2 regions of the Ewingella allii genome follow, and region 2 is predicted to be linked to the other one. Evidence: predicted binding sites of a transcription regulator. Region 2 holds the regulator's gene; the other holds the start of a gene.
What was found. The regulator CRP, encoded in region 2, controls carbon source genes, mostly activating them, when cyclic AMP is high. The targets are predictions, from matches to a motif close to ATGTGANNNNNNTCACAT.

Region 1: udp (uridine phosphorylase) is a predicted target of CRP. The motif match lies at 4,105-4,122, and genes of this name have one in related genera.

Annotation. Positions count from the first base shown of each region.
Region 1 is NZ_JAWUDN010000011.1:17,569-23,185, forward strand. It holds gene rmuC (DNA recombination protein RmuC) at 27-1,583, opposite strand; gene SBO83_RS19390 (DedA family protein) at 1,741-2,268, opposite strand; gene SBO83_RS19395 (tyrosine-protein phosphatase) at 2,327-3,109, opposite strand; gene udp (uridine phosphorylase) at 3,215-3,976, opposite strand; gene katE (catalase HPII) at 4,254-5,617, opposite strand, start outside.
Region 2 is NZ_JAWUDN010000005.1:305,904-311,520, forward strand. It holds gene SBO83_RS13785 (YccS/YhfK family putative transporter) at 20-2,095, opposite strand; gene crp (cAMP-activated global transcriptional regulator CRP) at 2,193-2,825, opposite strand; gene SBO83_RS13795 (OsmC family protein) at 3,190-3,597, shown strand; gene SBO83_RS13800 (LysR substrate-binding domain-containing protein) at 3,601-4,506, opposite strand; gene SBO83_RS13805 (MFS transporter) at 4,699-5,617, shown strand, end outside.

The DNA of each region.
Region 1 (5,617 bases), on a different contig from region 2:
TTGGCTAATAGCAGTGAGTGAAGCCGTTATTCGCGCGCCGGGAAGTTCTCCTCCGGCTGCTGGTCTGAACGACTCAATGGAAGATTGTTTTCGTCATCGGCCAGCGGCTCGTCGAGAGCCTCCGTGGCTTCTGGCTCATGCTCAGAAACAGCCTGTTCAGCCAGAGAGGGGCTGATGGGGCGCTTAACTTCCACACCCAGGGTACGGAAACTTTCCACCTGCCCGACCAGATTGCCCCTGCCCTGCGCCAATTTATTCATAGCCAGTCGATAACTGCCCTGCGCTTTCTCAAGGCTTTGACCAATAGACTCCATGTCATCAACAAATAGCCGAAGTTTGTCATAAAGCTTGGCAGCGCGGTCGGCGATGCGTTTGGCATTCTGACTTTGATGCTCGTAGCGCCACAGGTTGCTGATGGTGCGCAGGGCCACCAGCAGGGTGGTTGGGCTGACCAGCATAATATTGTGCTTGAGCGCCTCGCTGATAAGCTCCGGCTCGCGGTCAATCGCCAGCAGGAACGCCGGCTCCACCGGGATAAACATCAAGACGTAATCCAGACTGCGTAGCCCCGGCAGTTGCTGATAATCTTTACGGCCCAGTAGGCGAATGTGCCCGCGCACCGAAGCAATATGCTCGTTCAGGGCGATTTCACGCTCGGTGTCGTCCTGACTGTTGAAGTAGCGCTCATAGGCTACCAGCGTCATTTTGGCGTCAATCACCACGTCTTTGTTTTGCGGCAAACGGACAATCACGTCCGGCTGCATGCGGCTGTTGGTATCAACCTGCACGCTGACCTGCGTTTGGTACTCATAGCCTTCGCGCAGGCCAGAGGCTTCGAGCACCCGGCTGAGTACCACTTCACCCCAGTTACCTTGGGTTTTATTGTCGCCTTTCAAGGCCTTGGTGAGGTTGATAGCTTCGCGCGCCATCTGCTCATTCAGCTGCTGGAGGTTGCGAATTTCATGGGAAAGGGTATGGCGCTCGCGCGCTTCCTGCCCAAAGCTATCCTGCACCTGACGGCGGAACCCATCGAGCTGTTCGCGCAGGGGCAGCAGAAGCTTATCGAGGCTCTGCTTGTTTTGCTCGTCGGCCCGACGCCCATTGTGTTCAAAGATACGGTTAGCCAGATTTTCAAACTGACTGGTGAGGCGTTGTTCACTGTTGATCAGCAAACGCTGTTTATCTTCAGCGGCCATTCGGGTTTCATCCAGACGGGTAGAAACTTCGCGCAGCTCCGCCTCTTGGGCGCTGTTAATTTCGCGCTGGGCGCGCAGCTCCTGATTGAGCTGTTCACACTCACTTTGCCAGTGAGCCAGCCCTTGCAGCTTTTCACGGTTAGCCGCGACTTGGCTATGCAGTTGGCGAAGCTCAAGCTCGGCCTCGCGCTGTTGCTGCTGCGACTGCTGGCGCTCGGCTTTCAGCTGGTCGATCTCCGCCTTTTGCTGGTCAACGGTTTGCTGAATCAGCCGACGCTGAGTCTCATGCTCACTTTGATTCTTTTGTTGGCGCAAACTGGCAATCAGCCAGCCTAATAGCAAGCCCGCCAAAGTCCCGCCCACGAGGTATAAAATGCTGATATCCACGCGTTCTCCATCTCAATCGATTCTAGCGGTCAAGGTAATGTCACACTGTATGCATGTCCAGCACATTATGCATCAGTGAGAAGCTTTGCGAGGCTTCTCGCAAGAGTGGATTTATCCCACTCTTCCCCCTTGTGCCGCAGCATTCCCGACGGCAGGATTAGAACCAGTGACTGAGCCACTGGATGCCAAAAGCGCCCGGCGCCAGCACGCCAAAGGCCCAAATCAGTGCTGATGAAATGTTGGCGATTTGGAAATAACGTTGCGGCATGCCGCAAATTCCCGCCACCAGCGGCACCACGGCGCGCAGTGGTCCGAAGAAGCGGCCAATAAAGGCCCCCGGCATGCCCCACTTTTCAAAGAAGGCGTGCCCGCGTACCAGCATTTGCGGGTGTTTGGAGAAGGGCCAGAAGTTGCCGACGCGATCCTGAAAATGCGCGCCAACCCAATACGAGAGCCAATCGCCGAAGAAAGCACCGGCGGCCGCAGCTGCCCAAATCGGCCAGAATGGGATGCCGCTTTCGCCAATCAGCGCCCCAAGCCCGAGCAAAATCACCGTGGCAGGCAAAAGCAGTGAGAGGAAGGCCAATGACTCACCGAATGCCAGAAAGAAGACAATGGGTATGGCCCACGGCTCGTGCGCCCGAACAAACTCAGTAGTGAGGTGGATTACGTCATTAATGGTCAAAGGGCTTCCTTGTGAGTATCGTCAGGCAATATCAATAATATCAGCAAAATAGAGGCAGTTACTCGAGATAACGGTCGCGCAGGTTCTGGCGCAACTCAGCCGTTAATCCGTACTCTTTCTCTAACCAAAGGTCGGTTGAGCCATAGAGGTCATCAATGGATTTTAACGCCGTGTCCATAAACGCTTCCCGCACGGAGAGGACATAACCGAACTTCTCCAGCGCCTTGTCGTTGAGCTTTATCGACATCTTGTTGAGCATGTAAGTGCGGAAAGGCGCGAGGGTGGTTTCTGTCAGCAGATAATCTTCCAGCACCGTGTTGCGATCGGCCCCCAGCGCGAACAGCACCAGCGCCGAGCCTATGCCCGTGCGATCTTTACCCACGGCGCAGTGCTGAACAATCGCGCCGCCATTAGGCTGGGTCAGCAGGGTTGCCAACTGCTGATAAGCCGGATTATTAAAAGGCAAGCGACGATACAGCTCGAGCATAAAGGTTTCAGGGTCGAAGGCGTCGATGGTCTGCTGGGTCAAATGTTCGAGGTTGGCGCTCACTTCGTGACTCAGAGGGTTGGCGGGCGCGTGGTGATACTGGACACCTTGCCAAAGCACGTCGGGCTTGGCCGCCACTTCGTCGGCGTCGCGATAGTCGAGAATATGGGCCACCGGCACCTTGCTTAAGAAGTCGCAATCTTTCGGCGTGAGTGAGTCGAGGGAGCCTGAACGATAGAGCCAGCCGCGCTTGATGCGTCGGCCATCGGCAGCCGTGTTGCCGCCAAGTTCGCGAAAGTTAATGCCTCCCTCAAGAGGAGTCAGCGAAGGATGAAGCAGGATAGTTGCTGTCATAACAGGCCCTTTTGTTGGAATTTTTCTTCCCAGACCTTAACAGATTCGGTTTATAAGATAAAAAAATGGGCCGCCGAAGCAGCCCATAGAAATGTTACATTTCGCTTAGATCAGGCGACGTGCAGCTTCAACAACGATTTTAACCGCGTGGCTCTCGGTCTTTTTCATGGTTTCAGCATTTGGGATCTCTTGCTGAGTACGGTTGACGATAACGCCCGCCACCATACCGGCACGTAAGCCCTGACTTGCACACATGGTCAGCAAGGTGGCTGATTCCATTTCGTAGTTCATCACGCCCATCTCCTGCCACTCTTTCATCGACTCTTTAAAGCGACGAACCACGCGGCCGGAGTAGGTGTCGTAACGTTCCTGACCCGGATAGAAGGTGTCAGAAGAAGCCGTCACGCCAATGTGAGGTTCAGCGCCCACTTCTTTGGCTGCTGCTACCAGCGCAGTGGTACAGGCGAAATCAGCCACCGCTGGGAATTCCATTGGTGCAAAGTGCAGGCTCGCGCCATCAAGACGGACAGCCGCGGTAGTCACCAGTACGTCACCCACATTGATGTGTGGCTGAATGGCACCGGTAGTCCCGACTCGCAGGAAAGTACGGATACCCAGCTGGGCCAACTCTTCAACCGCGATAGAAGTGGATGGGCCACCGATACCAGTAGAACACACGATCACTGACTTGCCATCCAGCTCGGCACGCCATGAAGTAAATTCGCGATGAGAAGCCAGACGCACAGGGTTCTCCATCAGGTTGGCGATTCTTTCAACGCGCTCAGGGTCACCTGGGACGATTGCCAAGGTAGCGCCATTCAAATCTTTTTTGGTCAGGCCAAGGTGGAAAACATCAGACTGAGACATAACAAACTCCTCTTATTTAAGGTCATCTTTTCGCAGGAGGACACCCAGCTACTCTACCGTTCATTGTGACGTTTTTTCGTGACAAAGGTCACTTTGATGTAATAACCCAAACATCGCATACATTAAAAACGTGATGCAAATCACATTAGAGAGCTGATTTGATGATTTTTCAAACGACGTCAGACACTGCGTCCAGACAAACAATTAAGGCATTGGCGTTAGCCGCCAATGCCTTGTCCTTGTAAAACAGAGAGTATAGAGATCTTAATGCCAGAAATCAGGCTGGAACGCTTTCAGCCTTAGCACTTCTGGACCAAATACGGTGTTTTGCCATCTCTTGCAGGAAGCTTTTTAGTAACGCCCCCTCGGCTTTATCCGCTTCTACTATCCCCTCTTCCGCCGCCTTATCTTCCAGACCCAGCAAAGGTTTGAAGCGACGAGCATCACCACTTAAACCAATGACTTTCAGGTGCTTATAAGCCTCGAGGACATAATGGCGCGCATCACCACTCATCAGCAGCGCATCAATATGACCATGTGGCACCAGCACGGCGTCAACGGTAATGGACGGCGAACCGGCAAAAGTGGCATCAATCGGCAAGGTTGAGCCGTCGTCCGCAACAATATTGCCTAAGTGACTGGCTAACAGTTTCGGATGTACGCCCTCGGCCTGAAGAGCCTGCAACGCATTGAGCACGTCGGCGGCATTAACGCCGTCGCTGAGCAGAATCGCCACCTGACGCCCTTTGATCACCCCTTTGCCACTGGCATACAGGCTGAGCGATTCATCCTTGGTCAAACCATTAACCGGCTTCGGCGGCTGAGTCTTCAACGCGTCGTCAGACAGCGCGATACCCAGATTTTTCGCCACTTTTTGTGCCAGCGTGACATCAATGTGGGTCAGCAAATCGACCACGCGTTCGCGAATATAAGGCCGGGCCACTTTGGATAACTCAAAGGAGAACGCCGCGACAATGTGATCCTGCTCGGTTGGCGTCTGGCTAAGCCAGAACAGGCGCGGCTGTGAGTAAAACTCGCCAAAGGATTCGCTGCGCTGGCGCACTTTGTCGCCATCGACTCGCTCATGGTAGCTCTCAAAACCGCCACCTTTAGCCGCCGGAGGGGTTTCGCGCGGCCAGTTGTCATTGAGTGAATTCGGCTCGTAGTTGGCCGGATTGGTATCAATGTCCTGCCGATGCATGCCGTCGCGCTGGAAGTTGTGGTACGGGCAGGTCGGGCGGTTAATCGGGATTTCGTGGAAATTCGGCCCGCCAAGTCGGCTGATTTGGGTGTCGGTGTAAGAGAACAGACGCCCTTGCAGCAGTGGGTCATTACTGAAATCGATGCCCGGCACCACGTGGCCTGGGTGGAAAGCCACCTGCTCGGTTTCCGCAAAGTAGTTGTCCGGGTTGCGGTTGAGCACCATTTTGCCGACGATTTCGACTGGCACCAGCTTCTCAGGGATCAGCTTGGTGGCGTCGAGCAAGTCAAAATCAAATTTGAATTCATCCTCTTCCGGGATCAGCTGCACGCCCAGCTCATACTCTGGGTAATCCCCGGCTTCAATGGCTTCCCACAGATCACGGCGATGGAAATCAGCGTCTTTCCCCGCCAGCTTCTGCGCCTCATCCCACAGCAGCG
Region 2 (5,617 bases):
CCCGCTGATCGCCATCTGCTCATCCCCCCTTAACGCGCCTCGTCAACCAAACCCCATGATGAGGGCGCTGTTTCCACGCGAGTGAAGAAATCGTGTGCATCACGCTGAGGTGCGACAGCACGCGGCGCAGGTGGCGTTCCATCTCGGTTATCGGCATGTCGGGGTGCAACTCGGGCGCGGCGAACAGGCTGTTTTCACTACTTGGGCCATCGTAGGTCAGGCGCTGTTGGCAGCTTTGCAGCGCGATTTCGCAACGCTGTAGATAATCCATCGCTAACTGCGGGGTCAGCATATAGTGTTCGCGAGCCAGAATGGTCATGGCGTTGATATGCTCGACGATAAACTGGCTGTGGGTCACCCACAGACGCATATCGGCCAGATAGCGCGAATTAAAGCCCGGCTCCTGCATGGCCTGATTCAATGAGGTAAACAGCGCGTTATGAGCCTGATTGACCTTCATGCGCGCATAAGCCAGTTTCTCCGGGTCGGGGTCTTCCTCGAGCAGCAGGCGGATGGCGGTTTGGTCGCTCTCCAGCGCCTGATAGGCATTTTGCCGCAACAGCCCGCTCTGCCACTGCGGCCACAGCCACAGGGTGCCGCCGAAGGCCAGCGCGCAGCCAATCAGGGTGTCGATAAGCCTTGGGACGAGGAAGTGTGCGCCGTTCATCGCCAGCAGTTGCAGGGTGTACACCGCCGTCACCGTAATACCAATGGTCGCCAGCCCGTAGTTCTTGCGCAGCACGGTGTAAGACACCACGGTGATCACCAGCATGCTCAGTAGGGTAACGCTTTCGGGAAGCTGCAACTGCAACAGCCCCGAGGCGACCAGCAGCCCAACCAGCGTGCCGAGCGCACGGTGCTGGATCCGCACCCGCGTGGCGTTGTAGCCGTTTTGGCTGACCAACATCACCGTCATCAAAATCCAATAGGGCTTCGGCAAATTGAAAAACAGCCCGAGACTGCTGCCAATAGCCAGCATCACGCCCAGCCGGGCGGCATTGCGTAGCGCGGCGGATTTAAAAGAGAGATAGCTTTTCAGCGCAGGCCAGAACGGCAGGCGGTTTTGCGTCTGCATTAGGTCGCGGCGGTAGAGTGGGCGCTGAGTGCGCAGCAAGCGAGCAATACGGCTAAAGTGGTAATAACAGAATTGGCCGACCGGGTTATCGCGATAGCGCGAGGCAATTTTCTCCAGCGCCGCGAGTTCATTGGTCATGTTGAAACGGTCCGAGCGGCGGTGATAGAGAATGTCATCGGCGATCACTCGCAGACGGGCGGCGATCACCTGCGCATTGCGGCGAATCACCGCCTCGGCGTGGCTCTCTTCCACCAGCTTCTGCACTTCTTCGGGCAAATGCAGGCTGACGGCGATGTGCTCCTGTAAATCGAGCGCCACCTGAAAACGCTGAAACAGCCTCTTGTGCTGGTGATGCCCCTGCTGCGGCAACATGTGCAATTGCTGGTAGAGCAGGGCGATCAGATCGATCACCTGCTGCTGGCGTTTCAGCAGCGGCGGCAGCGCGGTTTCCGGATCGGTGTGTTGGGTGAGCAGGCTGTATTTGGCTTCGAAATAGTCGGCCAGCTGGATATAAAGCTGGCTGAGGGTTTCGCGCATTGGTTGCTCTTCAGAGAGGCGAAACCAAACCCAGTTAAACAGCCCGTACCACGCAGTGCCGACGATATACAGCAGCGGCGCGTGCCAGATGGGCACCAGCCCGGCCATGCTCAGGGTGAAAATGGTGGCCACCAGCGCACCCGGCAGTAAACGCGCGTGCAGTGGGCCAATCTCGCCGGTCACGCCAATAATCAGCGCCAGCGATAACATAATAAGGGGCAGGGGAATGTGCCAATTCACCAGCATCAGTTGCAGCATCACGCTGCCGAATGCAAACAGAGAGCCGCCGACAATCAGGCGTTTGAAAAAGCGTTTGTGGGGAGTATCCAGACCAGAAATGTTGCAGCAGGCGGGCACCAGCGAGAACAGCAGGCCCATTTGCAACTGGCCGAACATCCAGCCGATAGCGACCGGAATTGCCAGTACCAGCGTCTGGCGTAGCGCGTAGTTGACCTCGGGATGATAGAAAAACCGACGCCACAATCTCATGCGTTGCTGCTTAACACGCACTATCAATCAGTCTCCCTAGGCTCCAATAAAAACGGCGCGACAGTTGCCTGCCGCGCCGTTTCTCAGGGAATTAACGTGTGCCGTAAACGACAATCGTTTTACCGTGAGCGGAGATCAGGCTCTGATCTTCCAGCATTTTTAGAATTCGACCAACGGTTTCGCGGGAGCAACCCACGATCTGGCCAATTTCCTGACGAGTGATTTTGATCTGCATCCCGTCTGGGTGAGTCATCGCATCCGGTTGTTTTGCCAGATTCAGCAAGGTCTGCGCGATACGGCCGGTAACGTCGAGGAAAGCCAGGTTACCGACTTTCTCAGAGGTTACTTGCAGGCGTGTCGCCATCTGAGCGGATAAGCGCATCAGAATGTCCGGATTAACCTGAATCAACTGGCGGAATTTTTTATAGGAAATTTCAGCCACTTCGCAGGCAGTTTTTGCACGAACCCAAGCACTACGTTCCTGACCTTCTTCGAAGAGTCCCAGCTCGCCGATGAAGTCACCTTGATTCAGGTAGGACAGTATCATCTCTTTGCCTTCTTCATCTTTAATCAGGACGGCAACCGACCCTTTCACGATGTAGTAAAGCGTTTCGGCCTTTTCACCTTGGTGAATCAGCGTACTTTTAGAAGGATACTTATGTATATGACAGTGAGACAGGAACCATTCGAGAGTAGGGTCTGTTTGTGGCTTGCCGAGAACCATTTGCTATTATCCTCTGTTGTTATCGCTGCCCAAAATCACAGGGCTCAGAGTTCCCTGTACGGCGTCTTTAAATACGCGCCCTTTTAGCATATGAACTGTCCAGCAATGCTGCAAGCGGGAGTCGGAGTGAAACAAGAATCTGAATATTTCTGTTAACACCGTGGCTTCAGAGTGAAAACCACAAACCCATCACCGCAATTTACTGAAACAGTGTGTAACGGCTTTGTTTGTAGCACAGGTTTGCGCGGGTGTCTTCTGTTGTCTCGCTTCAGCATGATGGCGATCGGGTTACGTTGCCGGTTTTTTTCTAAAAGAGTAGTCTGAAGGAAATTTCTGCTTCATAAACGCATCAGGAGTATGGCACATGCAGGCACGGGTAAAATGGGTTGAAGGGCTGACATTTTTGGGTGAATCCGCCTCTGGACATCAGGTTCTGATGGACGGCAATGCGGGCGACAAGGCCCCAAGCCCGATGGAAATGTTGCTGATGTCTGCGGGAGGTTGCAGCGCCATCGACGTGGTGTCGATTCTGCAAAAAGGTCGCAACGAGGTGCACAATTGCGAAGTGAAACTGACCTCAGAACGCCGCGAAGAAGCACCGCGCCTGTTCACGCGCATCAACCTGCATTTTATTGTCAGCGGCAAAGATTTGACTGACAAAGTGGTCGAGCGCGCCGTGGCCTTGTCCGCCGAGAAATACTGTTCTGTTTCATTGATGCTGGGCAAAGCCGCCACCATCACCCACAGCTTTGAAATCGTCGAAGCGGAATAAGCGTTACCAAGGGTACTGCTGACACTTCAGCCGCAATAACTCTAAGAATCGCCGCGCCGCAAAGGTTAGCGGCGATTTTTGCGAATAGAATACGCAGTATTCCGCCTCCGGCAGAGTATCAATGTCCAGCAAGCAGAGTTTGTCCTCCAGATGAAAAGGGGCGTACATCGCGCGCGCCACAATGGTCAGATAATCCGACTGCAACACCATATTCAGCCCGCAAACCACGGAATCCGTGCGCAATGGTGCCGGGCCAGCCTGATAAAACGCCGCCATGGTCAACTGTAGCTGTCGGTAATAGCCCATATCCGTTTCAGGAAAGACCCAGCGCGCGCCCTGTAGCTCATCTAAGGTTTTCGCCTGTGCCAGAGGGTGCCCGCGCCGCGCCAGCACGCCAAAGGGGGCGCGAAACAGCGGCTCACGAATCAAATCCTCCAGCGGCAATCCCGGCCCGGCGCTGCCGACGGCAAAGTCGAGACGCCCCTCGCGCAGGGCGGGAAGCAACATGGAAAGCTGCCCCTCTTTCACCAGCAGCTTGGTCTGTGGGAACTGCTCGGTAAAGCTGTCGGCCAGAGGCGGAAAGACCGTTAGGGCCAGCAGCGACGAGCAGCCCATGGCTACCGAACCTTGCGAAAAGTGATTCATCTGCTGAATCTCGGCGGCGGCCCGCTCCAGCTCCTCCAGAATAAACTGCATGCGCTGGGCAAAGGCGCGCCCCGTTTCCGTCAGCATCATCCCCTGATTGCCGCGCACGATAAGCTGGGTGTCCAGCACCTGCTCCAGCTCGCGCAATGAGCGGCTTACCGCCGGTTGGGATTGATTCATCGCCCGCGCCGCGCCGCGAATACTGCCGCTACGGATCACCTGCTGGAAGGTTCTCAACTGCTGTAATTTTGGAAGATATTTCATCCCTGGTCCCCTATGCCAAAAAAGCATCACACTGCTGAAAATTGCATCTTATGGCGCAAGAATAAAGCTGATAGGTTCAGAGCGAAGCGTCTAACTAGTTGTTATTTATTCATAAAGTGACGCAGGTCGCATTTCTGAGCTTTCACGTCTCGTGATAAGTGCCTCATGGGTATAACAAAAAGGATATCAGCTGTGAAAAATCGTTCTTTAATGATTTTCTTGCTGTTTATAGGTTATGTGTTGGTTTATATCGACAAAACCGTCATTGGTTTTGCGCTATTGCCAATCGAAAAGGAATTCAATCTTCAGCCCGAACAACTGGGGTATATCACCGGTATCTTCTTTCTGGCTTATTCTCTGTTCCAAATCCCCGCGGGCTGGCTCAACGACCGTATCGGCTTTAAAAAGGTACTGATCCTCTCCCTGTTTATGCTCGGCGGCTTCGCGCTGTGCTTTGGCCTGCTCGGGTTTGGCCTCGGGCTGCTGATTTGCTTTCGCTTTCTGGCGGGCGTGGGTCATTCGGGTTACCCAACGTCATGTGCCAAAGCCGTGGTGGCGAATTTCGCCCTCGAGCAGCGCACCTTTGCGCAATCCATCCTGCTCTCCTCCGCCGGGCTGGCGATGACCGCCGGGCCGCTGATCGCGGTCTATAGTCTGGACTCACTGGGCTGGCGCGGCTCTTTTTCCGTATTAGGCCTGCTGGCGTTTGCGGTGGCGATCTGCATCGTGATTTTTGTGCCGAAGGCCGAACAGGCGGTCAGCTCGGCGCGAAATAAGGCGCAGGGCAGTTATCGCGCCTTGCTCAAAAATCCCATCGTCGTGCTGCTGTTTATCTCCATCTTCTGCATCAACATTCCCTCTTACGGCCTGATGGCGTGGCTGCCGAAATATCTGGTGCAGCATCGCGGCATGTCGCTGGAAACCTCCGGCTTAGTGGTCGCCACCGGCGGGCTGGGCATCTGGATCTCCTCGCTGGCCACCGGCTGGCTGGTGGGGCGTTATATGCAGGGCAAAGAGCCGAAGGTGGTGTTTAGCTGCTCCATGCTCAGCGCGCTGTGCATCTGGCTGGTATACACCACCTCGTCGGCGATGACCGCCGGGCTGTTTTTAT